One region of the Mesorhizobium sp. C268A genome, then DNA from elsewhere that is predicted to be linked to it. Evidence: predicted binding sites of a transcription regulator. Region 1 holds the regulator's gene; the other holds the start of a gene.
The links. Region 1 encodes PhoB, which activates phosphate uptake and scavenging genes when phosphate is short. Its sites were predicted from a motif close to TGTCATNNANCTGTCAT; they were not measured.
Positions count from the first base shown of each region.

Region 2: the regulator PhoB is predicted to act here: its motif matches at 3,401-3,417, upstream of olsB (l-ornithine N(alpha)-acyltransferase).

Region 1 covers NZ_JAMYVX010000001.1:4,045,618-4,056,337, forward strand. Annotated here, with positions in the region: gene NKL06_RS19745 (substrate-binding domain-containing protein) at 1-932, shown strand, start outside; gene pstC (phosphate ABC transporter permease subunit PstC) at 1,029-2,489, shown strand; gene pstA (phosphate ABC transporter permease PstA) at 2,486-3,802, shown strand; gene pstB (phosphate ABC transporter ATP-binding protein PstB) at 3,820-4,644, shown strand; gene phoU (phosphate signaling complex protein PhoU) at 4,686-5,390, shown strand; gene phoB (phosphate regulon transcriptional regulator PhoB) at 5,407-6,096, shown strand; gene NKL06_RS19775 (ROK family protein) at 6,127-7,362, opposite strand; gene xylF (D-xylose ABC transporter substrate-binding protein) at 7,629-8,669, shown strand; gene NKL06_RS19785 (sugar ABC transporter permease) at 8,814-10,130, shown strand; gene NKL06_RS19790 (ATP-binding cassette domain-containing protein) at 10,143-10,720, shown strand, end outside.
Region 2 covers NZ_JAMYVX010000001.1:4,381,256-4,391,975, forward strand. Annotated here, with positions in the region: gene NKL06_RS21355 (fatty acid desaturase) at 1-416, opposite strand, end outside; gene NKL06_RS21360 (hypothetical protein) at 501-701, opposite strand; gene grpE (nucleotide exchange factor GrpE) at 961-1,590, shown strand; gene NKL06_RS21370 (TRIC cation channel family protein) at 1,716-2,354, shown strand; gene olsB (l-ornithine N(alpha)-acyltransferase) at 2,462-3,337, opposite strand; gene NKL06_RS21380 (response regulator) at 3,615-5,903, opposite strand; gene acuI (acrylyl-CoA reductase (NADPH)) at 6,046-7,035, opposite strand; gene lspA (signal peptidase II) at 7,141-7,629, opposite strand; gene NKL06_RS21395 (TrmH family RNA methyltransferase) at 7,626-8,483, opposite strand; gene NKL06_RS21400 (RsmD family RNA methyltransferase) at 8,518-9,600, opposite strand; gene NKL06_RS21405 (helix-turn-helix transcriptional regulator) at 9,728-10,426, shown strand; gene NKL06_RS21410 (VOC family protein) at 10,518-10,720, shown strand, end outside.

The sequences.
Region 1 (10,720 bases):
CGTCGACCGTGCTGCCTTACGCCAAGATCGTCGCCGAGCAGTTCGGCGAAACCTTCACCAACTTCAAGACCCCGGTGGTCGAGTCCGGCGGCAGCGGCGCCGGCATCAAGGAGTTCTGCAAGGGCGTCGGCGAAGACACGATCGACATCGCCAACTCCTCGCGCCCGATCAAGAAGGACGAGCTGAAGTCCTGCGCCGACGCCGGCGTCAAGGACGTCCAGGAAGTCCGCATCGGCTATGACGGCATCGTCTTTGCCACCGACATCAAGGGTCCGGACTGGGCGCTGGTTCCCGCCGACATCTACAAGGCGCTCGCCGCCAAGCTGGTGGTCGACGGCAAGCTGGTCGAAAACCCGAACACCAAGTGGAACCAGGTGAATCCGAAGCTGCCCGACTGGGATATCGCCGCCTATATCCCGGGTGAGAAGCACGGCACCCGTGAAGTGTTCGAGACCAAGCTGCTCGACGCCGGCTGCGACAAGGCCGCTTTGAAGGCTGCCGGCATCGCCGACGACAAGGAAATCGGCAAGACCTGCATCGCCATCCGCAAGGACGGCAAGGCTGTCGACATCGATGGCGACTACACCGAGACGCTGGCCCGCATCGACTCCAACAAGACCGGCGTTGGCGTGTTCGGCCTCGCCTTCTACGAGAACAATGCCGACAAGCTGAAGGTCGCCACCGTGGAAGGCATCGTGCCTTCGACGCAGACCATCGCCGATGGCACGTACCCCGTGTCGCGGCCGTTGTTCTTCTACGTCAAGAAGGCGCATCTGGGCGTCGTTCCCGGCCTCAAGGAATATGTCGAGTTCTTCCTTGATGACCAGATGATCGGCCCGGAAAGCCCGCTCGCCCAGTACGGCCTGGTTTCCGCTCCCGACGCCGAACGTCAGGGCCAGCGCGACGCCTTCGCCGCCGGAAAGACAATGTAATCGACCGACCGGATCAGGGCGCGGACCAAATCCGCGCCCTGATTTCGCCGCTTGCCGCAACGGCGGCGGCGATCTGAATTTTCCCTGGGGTGGGTGATGTCGTCCTTGCTCGTACTCGCCATAGTCATTGCCATAGGCGTGGTCGCTTTTGTGGTCGGCCGCCAGCGCGCAGCGGCGCAGGATACCGGCAAGGTCAAGCCGCATTCGCGCGCGCATTATCATGGCTGGTGGGCCTTTCTGCTCGCGGTCCTGCCTGCCGTCCTTTTGCTCGCCGTCTGGGATATCGGCTCTTCCTTCTATCTCGACCGGCATATCCATGCCGCTTTGCCCGAGCGCACCGCCGACACAAAGGTCGCCAGCGAAGCGCTCGACGCCAGCCTGGTGAAGAGCCTGGCCAAGGGCCTGCGTCGGCTCGATGGCGATACCGCACTTCCCGCTACTTTCGCCGAATTGCAGCCGCTGCTCGCCGCCAAGGGCGTGGCACTGGCCAGCGACACCCAGGACTATATGATCCCGATCGCGGTCGAGGCGAACCAGGTCCAGGACCGGCTCGGCCTGTTCGGCGCCGTGCTGACCTTCGCTCTGTCGATCGCCGGCGCCTTCTATGCGCTGAGGCAGATCGCGCCGCGCGCCAGGGCGCGCAACAATGTCGAGAAGTTGATGCTGTGGGGGCTGCTTGCGGCCTCGACCATCGCCATCCTGACCACGGTCGGCATCGTGCTGTCGATGCTGTTCCAGACGATCACCTTCTTCGAAAGCGTATCGCCGATGAGCTTCTTCTTCGGCACGGTGTGGGATCCGCGTTTCGCCGCCGCCGGTTCCGGCGGCAGCCAGGGTCAGTTCGGCCTGATCCCGCTACTCGCCGGCACGCTCTACATCGCCGCCGTCGCGCTTCTGGTCGCAGTGCCGGTCGGGCTGATGTCGGCGGTCTACATGTCCGAATACGCCTCGCGCAGCGTCCGGTCGGTGGTCAAGCCCGCGCTTGAACTGCTGGCCGGCATCCCGACCATCGTCTACGGCATCTTCGCCGTGGTCACGCTCGGACCGTTCTTGCGCGACCTGTCGGCGGCACTCACCGGCGGCTCGCCCTTCATCCAGGGCCAGAGCATCTTCACCGCCGGCCTGGTGATGGGCGTCATGCTGATCCCGGTCGTGTCCTCTTTGTCCGACGACATCATCACCGCGGTGCCGCGCGCAATGCGTGACGGCTCGCTCGGCCTCGGCGCCACGCGCTCCGAGACGATCAAGCGGGTGATCCTGCCGGCGGCACTGCCCGGCATCGTCGGCGCCATCCTGTTGACGGCGTCGCGCGCCATCGGCGAGACGATGATCGTCGTGCTGGCGGCGGGCGTCGCCGCCAATCTGACGGCCAATCCGTTCGAGGCGATGACGACCATCACTGTCAAGATCGTCAACCAGCTGACCGGCGATCTCGAGTTCAACTCGCCGCAGACGCTGGTCGCCTTCGCGCTCGGCCTGACGCTGTTCGCGCTGACGCTGGTGATGAACATCGTCGCCCTCTACATTGTGCGCAAGTACCGGGAGCAGTACGAATGACCGACATCCCCCTGGACACGATGGCGGGTGCCGTCGCGCGTCCGCGCCGCGACATCGGGCTGAAGGCGCGCTATGCCGCCGAACGCCGGTTCCGCATCTATGGCGTGATTGCGATCTCGGTGGGCCTGGCGTTCCTGGCCATCATGTTGATCACCATCGTCTCGAAAGGCTACACCGCCTTCTGGCAGACGACGGTGACGCTTCCGATCACCTTCGATGAGAAGGTCATCGACCCCTCGAACAAGCGTGCCACAGACCCGAATGTGCTGATCAAGGCGAACTATCCCAAGCTCGCCGAAAACGCGCTGGTGGCCAAGCTCGGCATCGATCCGGCCAACAAGCCGATGATGCTGAAGCTCAAGGGCTTCCTGTCGGAAGGCGCCCGCGTCCAGCTGCGCGACATCGTCTCCGCCGATCCGTCGGTGATCGGCACGACGCGTGACGTCGACATCCTGGCCGCCGCCAATCTCGACTCGGCCTTCAAGGGCCAGATCGACCTCGGCGTCGATGAAGCGCGCCGCAAGGTGTCCAACCAGCAGATCGACTGGATGAACAAGCTCAAAGCCGAAGGCGCGATGGCCGAGCATTTCAACACCGGCCTGTTCAGCTATGGCGCCTCCAGCCGGCCCGAGACGTCGGGCATGGGCGTGGCCATCATCGGGTCGTTCTACATGATGGTGATCGTGCTTTTGCTGGCGCTGCCGATCGGCGTCGCCGCCTCGATCTATCTCGAGGAATTCGCCAAGAAGAACCGCTTTACGGACCTGATCGAAGTCAACATCAACAATCTCGCGGCGGTGCCGTCGATCGTCTTCGGTCTGCTTGGCCTTGCCGTGTTCATCAACTTCCTCGGCATGCCGCGCTCGGCTTCCTTCGTCGGCGGCCTGGTGCTGACCTTGATGACATTGCCGACCATAATCATCGCCACGCGCGCCGCCCTCGCCGCGGTGCCGCCGTCGATCCGCTCGGCGGCACTCGGCCTCGGCGCCTCCAAGATGCAGATGGTGTTCCACCACATCCTGCCGCTTGCCGCCCCAGGCATCCTTACCGGCACCATCATCGGCCTGGCGCGTGCGCTCGGCGAGACAGCACCGCTGCTCTTGATCGGCATGGTCGCTTTCGTCGCCGATTATCCGGCGACGCCTTTCGATCCGGCGACCGCGCTGCCGGTGCAGATCTATATGTGGGCAAACGAGGCTGAGCGCGCTTTTGTCGAGCGCATGTCCGGCGCCATCATCATCCTGCTCGTCTTCCTCATGGCCATGAACATCACCGCGATCGTGCTCCGGCGCCGGTTCGAGCGGCGCTGGTAGAAAAAAGGCAATTTGGTATGAACATCATGACCGAACAGTCCCTTGAGAATGCAGTGGGCGACAAAATGAACGCCAAGTCGAACGAAGTCATCAAGATGCGCGGCGACAAGGTCGGCGTCTTCTACGGCGAGAAGCAGGCGTTGTTCGACGTCAATCTCGACGTCCGACAGAACCAGGTGACGGCGCTGATCGGCCCGTCCGGCTGCGGCAAGTCGACCTTCCTGCGCTGCCTCAACCGCATGAACGACACCATCGATTCGGCGCGGGTGACCGGCAAGATCACGCTCGATGAAGACGACATCTACGACAAGAACATCGATGTCGTCGAACTGCGCGCCCGCGTCGGCATGGTGTTCCAGAAACCCAACCCGTTCCCGAAGTCGATCTACGAGAACGTCGCCTACGGCCCGCGCATCCATGGGCTGGCCAAGCGCAAGTCCGACATGGACCAGATCGTCGAGCAGAGCCTTAAGAAGGCTGCGATCTGGAACGAGGTCAAGGACCGCCTGCAGGAGCCCGGCACCGGCCTGTCCGGCGGCCAGCAGCAGCGCCTGTGCATCGCGCGCGCCATCGCCGTGTCGCCGGAGGTGATCCTGATGGACGAGCCCTGCTCGGCGCTCGATCCGATCGCCACCGCCCGTGTCGAGGAGCTGATCGACGAACTGCGCCAGAACTACACGATCGTCATCGTCACCCACTCGATGCAGCAGGCGGCGCGCGTGTCGCAGCGTACAGCGATGTTCCATCTCGGCTATCTCGTCGAGGAGGGCGCCACCGACAAGATGTTCACCAACCCCGACGACAAGCGCACCCAAGACTACATTACCGGCCGCTTCGGCTGAGCCGTCCGGCGGGTGAATTTTCAGGCACGAGGACCAAGATCATGGGTGAACATACCGTCGCCTCCTTCGATGAAGAGCTCGGGCAGATCAGCAAGCTGATCCGCGACATGGGCGATCTGGCCGGCTCGATGGTCAGCGGCTCGACCAGGGCGCTGCTCAATTCGGACAATGCGCTGGCACAGCGTGTCGTTTCCGACGACGCCATCATGGATGCGCGCCAGCGCGAACTGGACGACCGCGCCATCACGCTGATCGCCAAGCGCCAGCCGATGGCCAACGATCTGCGCGCCGTGGTCGGCTCGATCCGCATGGCCGGCGACCTCGAGCGCATCGGCGATCTCGCCAAGAACATCGCCAAACGCGTCGGCACCGTGGGCTTGAGCGTCACGCCGCGCGACCTCTCGCACTCCATCGATGCCATGGCGCAACTGGTGCTGATCCAGGTGCAAGGCGTCGTCGAGGAATATGCCGCCACCGATGCGGCAGCGCTTGCAAAACTCAGGAATGACGACGAGCGCATCGACGTCAAATACACGTCCGTGTTTCGTGAGCTCTTGACCTACATGATGGAAGACCCTCGCAACATCACCGCCTGCACGCATCTCTTGTTCTGCGCCAAGAATCTTGAGCGCATCGGCGATCATGTCACCAACATCGCCGAAAATGCGTATTATGTGCTGACCGGCCAGCAATTGCCCGCCAATCGTCCGAAGCAGGACGAGACGGCGATGGCCACGCCGGCCTGATGAGGGTGAACTGCCTATGATCGCGCCACGCATCATGGTCGTGGAGGACGAGGAGCCGCTAGGCGTGCTCCTCCGCTACAACCTCGAATCCGAAGGCTATCAAGTCGAGGTGGTGACACGCGGCGACGAGGCCGAGATCCGCCTGCAGGAAAACGTGCCCGATCTCCTGGTGCTCGACTGGATGGTGCCCGCTGTTTCCGGCATCGAGCTCTGCCGGCGGCTTAGAGTGCGGCCCGAAACCGAGCGGCTGCCGATCATCATGCTGACCGCGCGCGGTGAGGAAAGCGATCGCGTGCGCGGCCTGTCCACCGGCGCCGACGACTATCTGGTCAAGCCATTCTCGACGCCGGAGTTCATGGCGCGCGTGAAGGCGCTGCTGCGCCGGGCCAAGCCGGAAGTGCTGTCCAGCGTGCTCAAGGTCGGCGACATCGTGCTCGACCGCGAGTCGCACCGTGTCTACCGCAAGAAGAGCGAGATCAGGCTCGGACCGACCGAGTTCCGGCTGCTCGAATTCATGATGCGCCATCCCGGCCGCGTGTTCTCGCGCAGCCAACTGCTCGACAATGTCTGGGGCGAGACGATCTATATAGACGAGCGAACCGTCGACGTGCATGTCGGGCGGCTGCGCAAGGCCGTCAACAACGGCCGCATGCCGGATGTCATCCGTACCATTCGCGGCGCCGGCTACGCGATCAGGGAAGACTAGGATCCTGCGCGTCGCGCCGTTGCCGGCCATTCACGCGACATGCTTGCCGGATTTGGGCTGAATACCCGGCGCAAAAATCTCCTGGTCGACGAAGCCGAGCGCGCGCGTGGCACAGCCTTCGCGGATCAGCGGCAGCTCGTTGGGCTCGGTGTCGAAGGAGATCGACTTCGAGTGCTGGCCGCCGGCGGTCTGGGCGATCGCTTCGCGCAATGCCGGTTCGATCAGGTCGAACGCGGCGGCGCTGACGCCGACCATGGCGACGGGGGCCGGGTCGATCAGCGCAAACAGGCTGCCGAGGCCGAAGCCGAGCGCCTCACCGGCCCTGCGATAGGCTTCGCGCTCCGGTCCGTCCGTCTCTCGCGCACGAGCGGCCAGCGCCCGCATATCAGCGTCGCCGATATCGACCGGCTCGGCATCCTCGCCCATCATTTTGGCGCTGCGCCAGATGGCGTAGTTTCCGGCATAGGCTTCCACGCAGCCGCGCCGCCCGCAGCGGCAGAGCGCGCCGCCCGGACGGTGGATCATGTGGCCGAACTCGCCGCCCGAGGAATGGGTGCCGGTGAACAGTTCGCCTTTCAGCACCAGCCCCATGCCGATGCCGTGCGACAAGAGGATCGCGATGAAATTGTCGCGGTAGCGCTCGGGCTGGCGCCATTGCAGGGCCACCGCCATCATATTGCAGTCGTTCTCCATGGTGGCAGGAATGCCGAATTCCGCTTCCAACATGTCGGCGAAGGCAATGTCGGTCAGTGGCGTGATTGGCGACCACAGCATGGCCCGCGCCTGCGAATCGGTGATGCCCTGGATGCCCATGGCAATGCGGGCGATGCTCTGGACATCGAGGTCCGGGTCCGCGAGACGCCGCCCGACGATTGCTACGCATTCGCCGATCAGCTCGTCGCGCGGCATGGTCAGCGTGTCGAGCCGGCGCTGTTCTTCCGCGACCACCTGGCCGGCATAGTCGATGACGGTGACGGAGAGGAAGTTCAGCGACAGCACCACGGTCATGACCGCCGCCGCTTCCGGGTTGAGGCCAAGGCCGACCTGCGGCCGGCCGCGTTTCAGCGAGCCGGTCTCGCCAGGCTTGCCTTCAATCAGGATGCCTTCTTGAATTAGATCAGACGAGATTGCCGATATCGTCGAATGGCTGAGGCCGGTGGTCGCCGCAATCTCGGTCCGCGACGGCTGGCCGGCCCGGCGCACGGCCGAAATCACCATCGCACGGTTGCGACGGCGCAGATCGTCGTGGCGGATCCCAACCGACATTTGTTTTCCTCCCGGCCTCCTCGCGCCTCATGATAGTGAAGGCGTTCGACGGCACCAGCCAAATATTGGCAGACGCCGGCAGCCCTGTCATTGTTTATTGCGGACCTCGAAAAAAATCGGCAAGGCCATCAGAATCCATCAGCATCGATGTTGACAGCGCCTTATCATTGAACCAGTATTTTTTCGAGGCTCGAAAAAATAGGGCCTCTGTGTGCCGGCCCTCGGGCCAGTTTTGTCGCGCCGCACGCGGCGCAGGGAGGATTATGATGAACAGATTTGCAGCCGCCATGCTGGCGGGTGTCGCCATGTCGCTGGCGCTGATGTCGGTCGCGCAGGCGAAGGACAAGGTCATCGGCGTGTCGTGGTCGAACTTCCAGGAAGAGCGCTGGAAGACCGACGAGGCGGCGATGAAAACGGCGATCGAGGCTGCCGGCGACAAGTACATTTCCGCCGACGCGCAGTCCAATCCCGGCAAGCAGCTGACCGACGTCGAAAGCCTGATCTCGCAGGGCGCCAACTCGCTGATCATCCTGGCGCAGGACGCCTCGGCCATCGGCCCGGCGGTGCAGAAGGCGCTGGACGAAGGCATTCCGGTCGTCGGCTATGACCGCCTGATCGAGAACAAGGACGTCTTCTACCTGACCTTCGACAACAAGGAAGTCGGCCGCATGCAGGCCCGCGAAGTGTTCAAGGCGAAGCCCGAAGGCAACTATGTCTTCATCAAGGGCTCTGGCTCGGATCCGAATGCCGATTTCCTGTTCTCGGGCTCGATGGAAGTGCTCAAGGAAGCCATCGACTCGGGCAAGATCAAGAATGTCGGCGAGGCCTATACCGATGGCTGGCTGCCGGCCAACGCGCAAAAGAACATGGAACAGTTCCTGACCGCCAATGACAACAAGGTCGATGCCGTGGTTGCGGCGAATGACGGCACAGCCGGCGGCGTTGTCGCCGCGCTGACGGCGCAGGGCCTTGCAGGAACGGTTCCGGTCTCGGGCCAGGACGGCGACCATGCCGCTCTGAACCGCATCGCACTCGGCACGCAGACGGTGTCGGTGTGGAAGGACGCGCGCGAACTCGGCAAGAACGCCGCCGAGATCGCCTCGCAGCTTGCCGATGGCAAGAAGACGGGCGACATTGCCGGCGCCAAGGACTTCACCACGCCTGGCGGCAACACCGTCAAGTCGCTGTTCCTGACCCCCGTCGCGATCACCAAGGACAACCTCAACGTCGTCATCGACGCCGGCTGGATCAAGAAGGACGAAGTCTGCACAGGCGTCGCCGCCGGCAGCGTCGCGGCTTGCAACTGATCTCGACGACTTGAAGAAATGAGGCGCCGCGGCTGTCAAGCCGCGGCGTTTTCTCTACGAGAATTGTGTGTTTCCGCCATCGGCGGCAAACTTCTAGGCTGTGGTCCGGCATCCGCGCCAGACGGCAAGCCGCTGGAGGACATCATGACCGACACGACCTCAAATCCGCAGGCCGATACGGCACGAGCGTCTGAACTCGGCGCGGTCGCCCGGTTCCTGAAAGCGACCGAGCTCGACACGCGCATGCTCGGCATGGTCGGCGCGCTGCTGGTCATCTGGGTCGGCATACATATCCTGTCGGGTGGGCTTTTCCTGACGCCGCGCAATCTTTGGAACCTGTCGGTGCAGACGTCCTCGGTCGCGATCATGGCGACCGGCATGGTACTGGTCATCGTCATGCGCAACATCGACCTTTCGGTGGGCTCCGTCGAAGGCGTGATCGGCATGATCATGGGCGTAGCACAGGCCGAATTCCTCATTCGCGTCATCGGCTTCCAGCTTGGAAACCCCTGGCTCTGGATCGTCGCGCTTGCCGCCGGCGTGGTGCTTGGTCTGCTGATCGGCGCGTTCCAGGGCTTCATCATCGCCTATATGCAGGTTCCGGCCTTCATCGTGACGCTTGGTGGCCTGCTGGTCTGGCGCGGCATGGCATGGCTCATCACCAGCGGGCGCACGGTCGCGCCACTCGACGCCACCTTCCAGCTGATGGGCGGCGGACCACGCGGCTCGATTGGCGCCGCTGCCAGCTGGATGGTCGGCATCGTCGCCTGCGCGGCGGTCGCCTTCGCGCTGCTCAACGGTCGCTCGCAGCGCAAGCGCTTCAGCTTTCCACTGCGCCCCGTCTGGGCCGAGACCTTGCTTGGCGTGGTCGCTTGCGCGGCCATCCTCGGCGCCGTGTGGATCGCCAATTCCTATCCATGGCCGATCGGCATCGTGCGCCTGTACGCACAGCAGAACGGCATCACCGTTCCCGAAGGCGGGCTGTTCATCGCGCATGGCATCGCCATACCGGTGCTGATGGCGGTGATTGTCGGCATCATCATGACGTTCATCACCAAGCGCACGCGTTTCGGCCGCTATGTCTTCGCCATCGGGGGCAATCCGGAGGCAGCGGAACTCGCCGGCATCAACACGCGCTGGGTGACCATGAAGGTGTTCATGATCATGGGTGTGCTGGCTGCAATCAGCGCGGCGATCTCGTCGGCCCGTCTCAATGCGTCAACCAATGCGCTGGGCACACTGGACGAGCTTTTGGTGATCGCGGCCGCTGTCATCGGCGGCACGTCGCTCGCGGGCGGCGCCGGAACGGTGATGGGCGCCATGCTCGGCGCGCTACTGATGCAGTCGCTGCAATCCGGCATGGTGCTGCTCGGCATCGACTCGCCGCTGCAGAGCATTGTCGTTGGCGCTGTCCTGGTCATCGCCGTCTGGCTCGACACCGTCTACCGCAAGCGCGTCTAGGGAGGAACGATTATGGAAAAAACTGCTCCCACCGGTACGCCACTGATCGACATGCGCAACATCTCGATCGCGTTCGGTGGCATTCGCGCCGTCGACGATGCGTCCATCGATCTTTTCCCGGGCGAAGTGGTGGCGCTGCTTGGCCACAACGGCGCCGGTAAGTCGACGCTGATCAAGATCCTGTCGGGCGCCTACAAGCGCGATGCCGGCCAGATCTTGGTCAACGGCCAGGAGGCCTCGATCTCCAATCCGCGCGACGCCAAGAAATACGGCATCGAAACGATCTACCAGACGCTTGCGCTGGCCGACAATGTCGACGCTGCCGCCAACCTCTTCCTCGGCCGCGAACTGATGACCGCGTGGGGGACACTCGACGATGTCGCCATGGAGGCCGAGGCGCGCAAGGTGATGGGCCGGCTCAATCCGCGCTTCCAGCGGTTCAAGGAGCCGGTAATCAAGCTCTCGGGCGGCCAGCGCCAGTCGGTGGCGATCGCACGCGCCATCCTGTTCAACGCCCGCATCCTGATCATGGACGAACCGACGGCCGCGCTTGGGCCGCAGGAGACGGCGCAGGTCGGCGAACTGGTCAA
Region 2 (10,720 bases), 340 kb from region 1:
GCAACCGTCAACGTCCTGATATCGCCCATGCCGCGCTCGTCAAGATTGCCGGCGCTGGCGTGATGGGTGGCGTGCGCGCGCCGCCAGCAATCGTAAGGGGTCAGCGTCAGCACGCCGAGCGCGCGGCCGATCCAGTCGTCGGCAGTGCGGTTGGCGAAGAAGGAGCCGTGGCCGCAATCGTGCTGGATCATGAAGATCCGCACCAGAAAACCGGCGGCGGGAAGGATCAGGATCAAGCCCCACCAGTGGCCATAGGAATAGGCTGCCGAAGACAGCGCCCACAGCGTAACGAAAGGAATAAGGGTGATGGCGAGTTCAAGAGTGCTGCGTCGCCGGTCGGGCTTCTTGTAGCGCGCCAGGATCTTCAACCAGGCGCGCTTGCTGTTGGCGGCCGTCTCGGGGGAAATCATGTTCATCAGGAAGCATAGGCGGGGCGTCCCGCTGCCGCAAGGAAAAGCTCACGCAAAATTACTGCGCGTAATTGTCGCGCGATAGCATCGCTATTGACGGCGTTGGCCGCCGGCCATGCTGGCTTCTATGCCGTCCAGCCGGTCGAGCAGGTCCCGGAAACGGGCGGGAATGTCGGCCTCGGTGCGGAAGGCCGGCAAGGTGCGCAAGAAGCGCGTCGTCGCCTCGGTGCCGAACTGGCGCCTGATGTCGGCGGCGAGCTCTTCGCTTCTGTTGCCAGTATTGCGGTCCATTGTCTCAAATCCTGTGTCGGTTTCAAAACTCCTCCAAGCTTTGAATGGTTCCCCATAGCGGGGTATTGGCAAGCAAAGGCTGCCGTTACGGTAAAGTTTGAATTAATTTTGAACGTCCTTGCGCCCCGCACCAAGTCCGACGGGCTGCCCGCAACATTGCCTGCTGTGGGGCGTCCTGCTGGGCTTGCCCCTTGATTTTTGGCCGCCAAACCTCGATATCGGGCGCAAATCCAAACCATTCGAATGACGGGAAATGGCGATGAGCGACCAGACAAAAGACGAACGCGCGCCCGAGGATATCGAAACGGCCGAGGCCGAGCGCACGCAAGGCGGCATCGACGGCGACTATGAAGCGCTGGTGCGGTTGCTGAAGGAAAACGAGGAGCTGAAGGACCGCGCGCTGCGCGTCGCAGCCGAGATGGAGAATCTGCGCCGCCGCACCGCCCGCGACGTGCATGATGCGCGCGCCTATGCGGTGGCCAATTTCGCCCGCGACATGCTGTCGGTGTCGGACAATCTGCGCCGCGCGCTCGATGCTATCCCCGCCGAGGCGAAAGCGGCCGGAGATGCCGGCTTCAAGGCGCTGATCGACGGCGTCGAGATCACCGAGCGCGCCATGCTGTCGACGCTGGAACGGCATGGGGTGAAGAAGCTGGAACCGGAAGGTGAGAAGTTCGACCCGAATTTCCACCAGGCGATGTTCGAAGTGCCCAATCCCGATGTGCCGGCCAACACCGTCGTCCAGGTCGTGCAGCCGGGCTATTCGATCGGCGAGCGCGTGCTGCGGCCGGCCATGGTCGGGGTCGCCAAGGGCGGCCCCAAGATCGCGGCCACCGAAGCGCCGGTCGAGCCGGGGCCGGTGAACGAGCAGGCCGAGAAGGATGCGTGAGTAGGGTAGGCAGTAGGGAATAGGGAATAGGGAATAGGGAATAGGGAATAGGGAATAGGCAGGCGTATCAATCGCGCGGCTTAGTGTTATTCATACTTTCCCTAATTCCCAATCCCTACTACCTCATGTCCCTGACACCCATCGACCTCCTCGACTATGCCGGCGTCGCCGTCTTTGCCGCGACCGGGGCGTTGGCGGCTTCGCGCAAGCAGCTCGACATTATCGGCTTCCTGTTTCTGGCCAGCGTCACCGGCATTGGCGGCGGCACGCTTCGCGACGTCATCCTCAACCTGCCCGTCTTTTGGGTCGCCAACTCCGGCTATGTGCTGGTTTGCGCGGCGGTTGCAGTGCTGGTCTTCTTCATCGCCCACCGCGTCGAATCCCGCTGGAAATGGCTGCTCTGGCTCGACGCCATCGGATTGGCGGCCTTTTCCGTAATGGGCGCGGCCAAGGGGCTGGCCATCACCGGCTCGCCGGTCGTCTCCGTTGTTATGGGCGTGTTGACCGCCACATTTGGCGGCATCCTGCGCGATCTGCTGGCCGGCGAGCCATCGGTGCTGCTCAGGCCCGAAATCTACGTCACCGCCGCACTCGCGGGCGCCGGCCTCTACACACTTGGCGATCTTGCCGGCCTGCCGCCGCTCGCCTCGGATATTGCCGGCTTCGTCGCGGCTTTCCTGGTGCGCGGCGGCGCGCTGAAATTCGGCTGGACCTTTCCGTCCTACAAGAGCCGCCCGGGACGGCGACCGGACGATATTCCGTAGGGAGAGGGGAGAGGGAATAGGGAATAGGGAATAGGGAATAGGGAATAGTCGGTAGTCAGAAATTCGCGGCAGCCTTCACTACTGCCTACTGCCTACTGCCTACTGCCTCACGCCGCAAAGCGCTGCGCTTCCCCGCCATAATAGTTGACGTAGCGGGCGCCGATTTCCTTGACCGGCATCACCACGAACACATCGACGGTGGAGAACTCACGGTCGATGACGCAGCCGTCGCCGATGCGGGCGCCGACGCGCAGATAGCCCTTGACCAGCGGCGGCATGGCCGCGATCGCCGCCTTGGCGTTGACCGCCTCGATCGGCATCAGATCCATCGAGCAATAGCGGCCGGAGACCGCCCGCACATCCCAGGCGGAGTTGGTCCGGCAGTGATGGGCAAGGTAGGTGAGCGCCTCGGCATGCGCAGCCGGCACCGTGCCAGGGAACGAGGCACAACCGGTCATCACGCCGATCTCATAGTGGTTGATGTAGGCCCAGATGCCTTGCCACAGCGCCTCGATGGTGCGCTTCGAGCGGTATTCCGGCAGCACGCAGGAGCGGCCGAGCTCAAGGAAGCGCTGGCCGGGATGGCGGGCGATCAGCTTGGTCAGTTCGAACTCGCCTTCGGAATAGAAGCCGCCGGCGGTTGCCGCAATCTCTTGCCGCAGCAGGCGGTAAGTGCCGACGATGCGGCGATGCTCGGGGCCGGAGATCGAAGTGTCCAGCACGAGGAGATGGTCGCACAGCGGGTCGAAGCGGTCGGCGTCGCGCCGGTCCTGCGCCTGGAATAGGTCCTTCCTGGCGCCAAGCTCGTCATAAAACACCCGGTAGCGCACTTCCTGCGCGGCGGCGATCTCGGCTTCATTGCGGGCAAGCCGCACTTCGAGATTGCCGATACGGCCCAGCGGTGCGCCTGTTGCGACGGCATCGGCGTTCCGCGCGGCGAGCAAAGCGCCGCCTGCGCTGGGCCGAGTGTCACATTCCGGCATAACTGTATGCACGAGTGATTCTCCTTCGAGCCATCCCTCTTGGCACGGGGATACGGTGTAGGTGCAACAGGATTGTGACAGTACCGTGATACGGCGCGACGGGCAATACTTCGTCGGCTGGCGAAAACCCTCATTCGGCTACCTACGTGACGCGAGGATTGCGCCAGCGTCGCCTTGAAGCGCGTCGCGCTGGGGACGATTCACGCGACGCGCTTCAAGTCTTTGTTTTGTGCATGTCGTCTTCTCAAAACCGGGGCCACTTTTGAGCGACATGAATTCAGGCGGCCACCTGGCCCTCGACGGCATGGACCAGCGCGTCGGGATCGAGCGGCTTGGTGACAAAGCCGCTGGCGCCATGGGCGAGCACGGTGTGGCGGGTCTTTTCCTGGCTGTCGGCCGAAAGCACCATGATCGGAACCGGCGGCACAGCCATTTCCTCCTCGTGGCGGCGGATGGCGGCGATCGCGTCCAGCCCGTCCATGACCGGCATGTGCAAATCCATCAGCACCACATCGAAGCGATTTTTCAGCCCGGCTTCGGTCACCGCCTCGACCGCGGCCTTGCCATTGCCGACCACTTTCACGCGATGTCCCGCCTTCAAAAGCGTGGCGCGGGCAAGCATGGCGTTGATGTCGTTGTCTTCGGCGATCAGCACCGACAAACCTTGCTGGCGCCCGCCATGGGCACGAAGCGAGGACGCGCCGGTCTTTTCCGGCTTGGGCGGCGGCAAGGCAGGGGCATGACTGGTCAGCAGCACGCGCAGCAGGGTTTCGCCGCGCACCGGCCTCGCCAGGAAGGTGGCGTAGCCGCTGGTGCGGAATTCGCCAAGCATGCCGCGGTCGGTCGGCGCGATCAGCGTGATCGCCTCGCAATCGGCAAAGCCACTCTGGCGCAGGCGCTTGAGCAGTCTGCCGTCGCCGTCCTCCAGGGCCGCGTCGATCAACAGCACATCGCAATGTTCGGCGAAGGGCGTCGCCTGGGAAGCGGTTGCGGCGACGTCGACGGCGCCGCCATGGGCGCGGATGGTGCGGGCGATGGCGTCCGCCTCGACGGCGTTCTTCGACACGATCACGGCGCGCCGGCCGGCCAGGATGTTCTGCCGGTTCTGCGGTGCTTCGGTTGCTCCTGCGGCCGGGATCTCGAAGACGAATTCCGATCCCTCGCCAAGCCGGCTCGACACCGAAATGGCACCGCCCATGGCGGTCACCAGCCGCCTTGAGATAGCAAGACCGAGGCCGGCGCCGCCATGGGTGCGGGTCGAGGTGCCGTCGGACTGTTCGAATTCCTCGAAGATGCGCTCCATGTCGTCTTCGCGCAGGCCAGGGCCGGTGTCGGCGACGGTGAAGCAGATGCGGTCGCTGGTCTCGGTGCGGGCCCGTGCAACCGAAACCAGCACGCCGCCGGTGTCGGTGAACTTGATCGCATTGCCGATCAGGTTGAGCAGCACCTGCCTGACTCTTCCCGGATCGGCCATGATCATCTGTGGCACGTCGGGCTCGACATGACAGCCGAGGCCGATGTTCTTGGCGAAGGCTTTGGCCGCCATCAGTTCGATGATGTTGTCGGCGATTTCGCGCAGCGATGTCGGCTGCGGCTCCGGGTCGAAACGGCCGGCCTCTATCTTGGAATAGTCGAGCAAATCCTCGATGAGCGCCAAAAGGGCGCTGGCCGAGGTCGAGACAGCGCCGACATAGGTGCGCTGCTCGGGCGACAGATTGGTGTCAGCCAGAAGCTTGGCCATGCCCATGATGCCGTTCATCGGCGTGCGGATCTCATGGCTGACGGTGGCGAGGAAGCGCGACTTGGCCTGGCTGGCATATTCGGCGCGCTCGCGCGCGGTGATCAGCGAGGATTCGGCGCGTTTGCGCGCGGTGATGTCGCGGGCAATCGCCCGGTGCGAGACGGCGCCGCTATCCTTGTCGCGTACCGACAGTTCGATCCACGAGAACCAGCGCGGACCGTTCGGGGTGCGTATGGAGACGTCGGTGGAACTCAGGCATTCATGATCGGAAAAGGCGGCGTCGGGGACGATGCCGACATCGATGCCGTGTTCGGCGAGGGTCCTGCCGGCAAGGTCGCGTTGGTCGGTTCCGACGAGGCTGGCGAAAACCTTGTTGGCGTAGACGATGTGGCCGTCGCGGTCGCGGTGGACGACGAGATCGCCGAGCGCATCAATCAGCCCGCGAAAACGCTCCTCGCTCTCCTGCATCTCCCACATGCGGTCGGCCAGCGTCTCGATTTCGGCGCGGCTACGGGCCGCGGTTTCGTCGAGCAAGGCCGCCGCGCGGCGGACGGTGCGCCGGCTGCGCAGGTGCATGGCGACGCCGGCAAGGCCTGTTGCCAGCAGGCCGAGGGTGATGAAGATCGGCGCACCGGTGAGGTGGGAGAGGCCCGCCAGCACGACACTGGCGACCACCGTCAGGAACGGCAGGCCCTCGGACGTGGCGCGCGGCAAATCCGGCGCCAGAGGCGGCGGCGCAACACGCTGCCGCTTCGCCGTCGCCGGACTCGGCCCGTCGACGCTTTCGGCACGGCTCTTCTCTTTCCTGGCGGACTCCGCGATCATGCGGAACTCCTTGCCAGATAGAGATTATGGAAAAGCGCGGCGGATCGTTCGAATTTTAGCGGTCATGCATTTTTGGCGGTTTTCCGCATCGCCTGATCTTTTCCGAAACCTGATTCCCTTTCGGGATCATGCTTCGGGAGCCTCACATATCGACAACCACGCGGCCCCTGATCTTGCCCTCGACGATGTCATGGGCGGCGGTGATGATGCCGTCGAAGCCGATGGTCGTGGACAGGCCGACGAGCTTCTTGAGGTCGAGATCGGCGCCGATGCGGCGCCAGGCCTCCAGGCGTACCGCCTTTGGGGCCATCACCGAATCGATGCCGAGCAGCGAGACGCCGCGCAGGATGAACGGGGCAACGCTCGAAGGCAGGTCCATGCCGCCAGCCAGGCCGCAGGCGGCGACCGCGCCGCCATAGGCGGTCATCGACAGCACATTGGCCAGCGTGTGGCTGCCGACGGCGTCGATGCCGCCAGCCCAGCGTTCCTTGGCCAATGGTTTTGCCGGTTGGGAGAGCTCGTCGCGCGAAATCACTTCGGCGGCGCCGAGGTCGATCAGATAGGGACTCTCGGCGCTGCGGCCGGTCGAGGCAATGGCGTGGTAGCCGAGGCTGGACAGGAGCGAGACCGCGACCGAACCGACGCCGCCGGCGGCACCCGTCACCACCACCGGGCCGCGATCGGGCAGGATGCCGTGCCGCTCCAGCGCCATGACGCACAGCATCGCCGTATAGCCGGCGGTGCCGACCGCCATCGCATCGTGGGCGCTGATGCCGTCGGGCAACGGCACCAGCCAGTCGCCGTTGACGCGGGCGCGCCCGGCATAGGCGCCGAAATGCGTTTCGCCGACACCCCAGCCGTTGAGGATCACCTGATCACCCTTGCGCCAGTCGGCATGCGAGGAAGAAATCACCGTGCCGGCGAAATCGATGCCCGGCACCAGCGGCCAGCGGCGGATCACCGGCGCCTTGCCTGTGATGGCCAGCCCGTCCTTGTAGTTGACGGTCGTCGCCTTGACCGCGACGGTGACATCACCTTCCATCAAATCGGCTTCGCTGAAATCGACGATCTCAACCGACTGCTTCTTTTCGGCGTCGCGCGAAACGAGGATGGCTTTGAAGGTTTCAGGCATCTCTTCTCCTCGGCTTCGCAAAGGCTGGCGGTCGGCATTGGCTGGCTCTGGCCGAACTGTGCGGCGACCGCCCGGCGAGGTCAATTGGTCAAAAGAGTCGGGCCGTCAGGCTTCTGGGCCTTGCGGCTTGGCCTCGCGCCGCCAGCCGATGAACTCGTCGAAGACGACCAGCGCCGCGCCGACCGAAATGAAGGCATCGGCAAGGTTGAAGACGGCGAAGGACCATACCGGCGTGTGGAACAATATATAGTCGATGACGTGGCCGTAGACGGCGCGGTCGATCAGATTGCCGATCGCGCCGCCGATGATCAGGGCAAAGCCGATGCGGGCCAGCACATGGCCGGAGGGCGTGCGCGTCGCCAGATAAAGCACGAAGGCAACGACCACGACCGCGATGACGACCAGGCCGGTGTCGCCGAAGGACGAGAACATCGAGAAGGCGATGCCGGTATTGTAGGTGCGAAACAGCGCCAGGAATGGCACCAGGTCGAGCTTTTCCTGGAAGACGAGGCCGGTCTCGATCAGATGCTTTATCCACTGGTCGAGCGCGATTGCCACCACCACCAGCAGCGCATAGGGAGACCATGATTTCACGATGTGGCGTCCTCGGGGGCAAGTTTCAGCGCGCCGCGCCGGATCTCGAACAGCATGATTCCGGTGGCGACCGCCAAATTGAGTGAATCGGCGCGGCCGGCCTGCGGAATCCGCAGCAGCCGGTCGCAGCTTTCCGCCAGATTGTCGAGCAGGCCCTGCTGCTCATTGCCCATCATCAAGAGCACCGGTCCTCGGGAGAAATCGACCGAGCGGTAGTCGACCGCACCCTTCAGATGGGTGCCGACCACCAGGCCCGAGAAGCTGTTTCGCCAAGCCAGAAATGCTTCCGGCGTCGCCTTGGTCACCGGCACGGCGAAGATCGAGCCCATGGTGGCGCGCACGGTCTCGACAGAAAAAGGATCGGTAGTCTCGCCGACCAGGATGACGCCCTTGGCGCCGACGGCATCGACGGTGCGGATGACGGTGCCGAGATTGCCGGGATCGCGCACCCGGTCGAGCGCCACCCAGACGTCGCCGTCGTGAGCGCGGATGTCTCTTAGCGGCAGCAGTTTTTGCCGGAAGACGCCGACCACCATTTGCGGATTGTCACGGCGGGTGATGGCGACCAGCACTTTTTCGGACACTTCGAGCACGGTGCCGCCGGCGGCAACCGTGCGCGCCGCCACCTTTTCGACCGCCGCATTGCCGCGTCCGGCCTTGGCGAAGACCAGCGTCCTGATCGACCAGCCGAGGTCGAGGGCGTCGATGACCAGCTTCAGCCCTTCGGCCATGAAGGCGTTCTGCTGGTCGCGGAATTTCTTCTGGGCGAGCGCCTTGATGTCCTTGATCAGCGGATTGGCAAGGCTGGTGACTTCCTTGACCTGCCCGGGCGCACCTGCGTGCCGCTCATTCATTCGGGACTCCCGGGCATTCAGGTCTCCCGGGCATTCAGGCCACCCAGCGCGAAAACAGCGATGTCGACAGCGCCCGGCCGGCGGATTGCTCGCGGATGATCAGTTCGCCTGATTCAACGGTGCCGCCCATGCCGGCAAAAGTGTCGCGCATCAAGGCATGGATGGCGAAGAAGGAGGCGCGGATGGAATAGGCGGTCAGCACCACGGCGAGCGGTTTCGGCGTCAGAATCGCGCGGCAAAGATCGGTCAGGCCGGGCAGGTCCTCGAACAACTGCCAGACCTCGCCCTTGGGGCCGCGGCCATAGGCGGGCGGGTCGAACAGGATGATGTCGTAGCGGCTGCCGCGGCGCTCTTCGCGCTCGGCGAATTTCACTGCATCGTCGACGATCCAGCGGATCGGCTTGCTGCCGAGACCGGCCATTTCCTGGTTTTCGCGCGCCCAGCCGACCGCCCTCTTGGAGGCATCGACATGGGTGACCGCGGCACCGGCGCGGGCGGCTACGAGAGACGCGAGCCCGGTATAGCCGAACAGGTTCAGCACCTTGACCGGGCGGTTGGCCGCCGCGATCAGGCTGGCCATATGGTCCCAGTGCGAAGCCTGCTCGGGGAAGACGCCGACATGGCGAAACGAGGTGAAGCGGCCGAGATAGTCGATGCCGTCATGCTTCATCGGCCAGGTCTCGCCCAGCGGTACCTTCGGGAACCGCCAGCGGCCGATGCCTTCTTCGTCGGTATCGCCGGTGAAGATGGCGTCGGCGCGGTCCCAGTCCCTGGCCGGCAAAGCCTTTTCCCAGATCGCCTGTCCCTCGGGCCGCACGATGCGGTAGGGGCCGTATTGTTCGAGCTTTTCGCCGGCGCCGCTGTCGAGCAGTGCATAATCCTGATTGGGCGCCACTTCGAGGATCACCGGCAGGCGCTCAGTGGGCAGGACGCCTTCGCGACGCGCCAGGATACGGGGGGCGAGCTTCGGATCAGACCGGTCGTCCGGTTTTGTTTCGTGGCGTTGCTGTCTGGCTTCGGGTCGGACTGGTACGGTGCCCGGCTGCGGCCGCGCCTGTTCGGTCCTGCCCTTTGCGGGCGGACGGTTGTCGCGGCGTTTGTCGCGAAAAGACTTCAAGCAGGAGCGTCTCCGGAGGCGGCAGGCCGCTTTTGGCATAGGGTCACCGGCTGCGCAAACAAAATGGTCCAGCGTGCGAATGTCTGAGGTGGTGGACCTCGCTGAGGAAACAGGCAAATCTCGAATCATGTCCCGTTCCGAACGCCTGCTCGACCTGATCCAGATCCTGCGCCGGCATCGCCGGCCGGTGAGCGGTCGCACGCTTGCCGGCGAGATGGACGTTTCGATCCGAACGCTCTACCGCGACATTGCCACGCTGCAGGGGCAAGGCGCGCCGATCGAGGGCGAGGCTGGGCTGGGCTATGTGCTGAAACCCGGCTTCATGCTGCCGCCACTGATGTTCACCGACGAGGAGATCGAGGCCATCGTTCTGGGATCGCGTTGGGTTGCCAGACAACCGGACAAGCGGCTGTCGGCCGCCGCCACCGACGCGCTGGCCAAGATCGCCGCTGTGCTGCCGGATGATCTGCGCGAGGACCTCGATGCGACCGCGCTTTTGGTCGGCCCGCACGGCGATGCTGTCGAAAGCATCGACCTTGGCCTGGTGCGCCAGGCGATCCGCAACGAGAGAAAACTCGGCTTTCTTTACCGCGACGCCGGCGGCGCCGCCTCCGAGCGCTTGATCTGGCCATTCGCGCTCGGCTTTTTCGACAAGGTGCGGGTGGTGGTGGCCTGGTGCGAGACGCGGCAGGATTTCAGACATTTTCGCGCCGACCGGATGTCGGGGCTCAACACCACGTATATCCGCTATCCGCGTCGTCGGCAGGCTCTTCTGAAGGAATGGCGCGCGACGCTGGACGCACCAAAGCGCCAGCCTGGCGCTTAATGCTCCTTTCCACGCCCTCGCAAGCCGCTGCTGCCAGAATCTGACAGTGGGGTCACCTATGCTCCTCCAATCGAAACCTTGGAGAGCAGACATGAACACCCCCAATTTCGTCATCCTTTATGTCGACAGCCCGGAGCGGAGCGGCGCCTTCTACGGTGCGCTGCTGGGACGCCAGCCGGTGGAGACGTCGCCGACCTTCGTGCTGTTCGTGCTCGACAATGGCTTCAAGCTCGGCCTGTGGTCGCGCCACACGGTGGAGCCGTCGGCCGCGGCCGCCGGCGGCGGTGCGGAGCT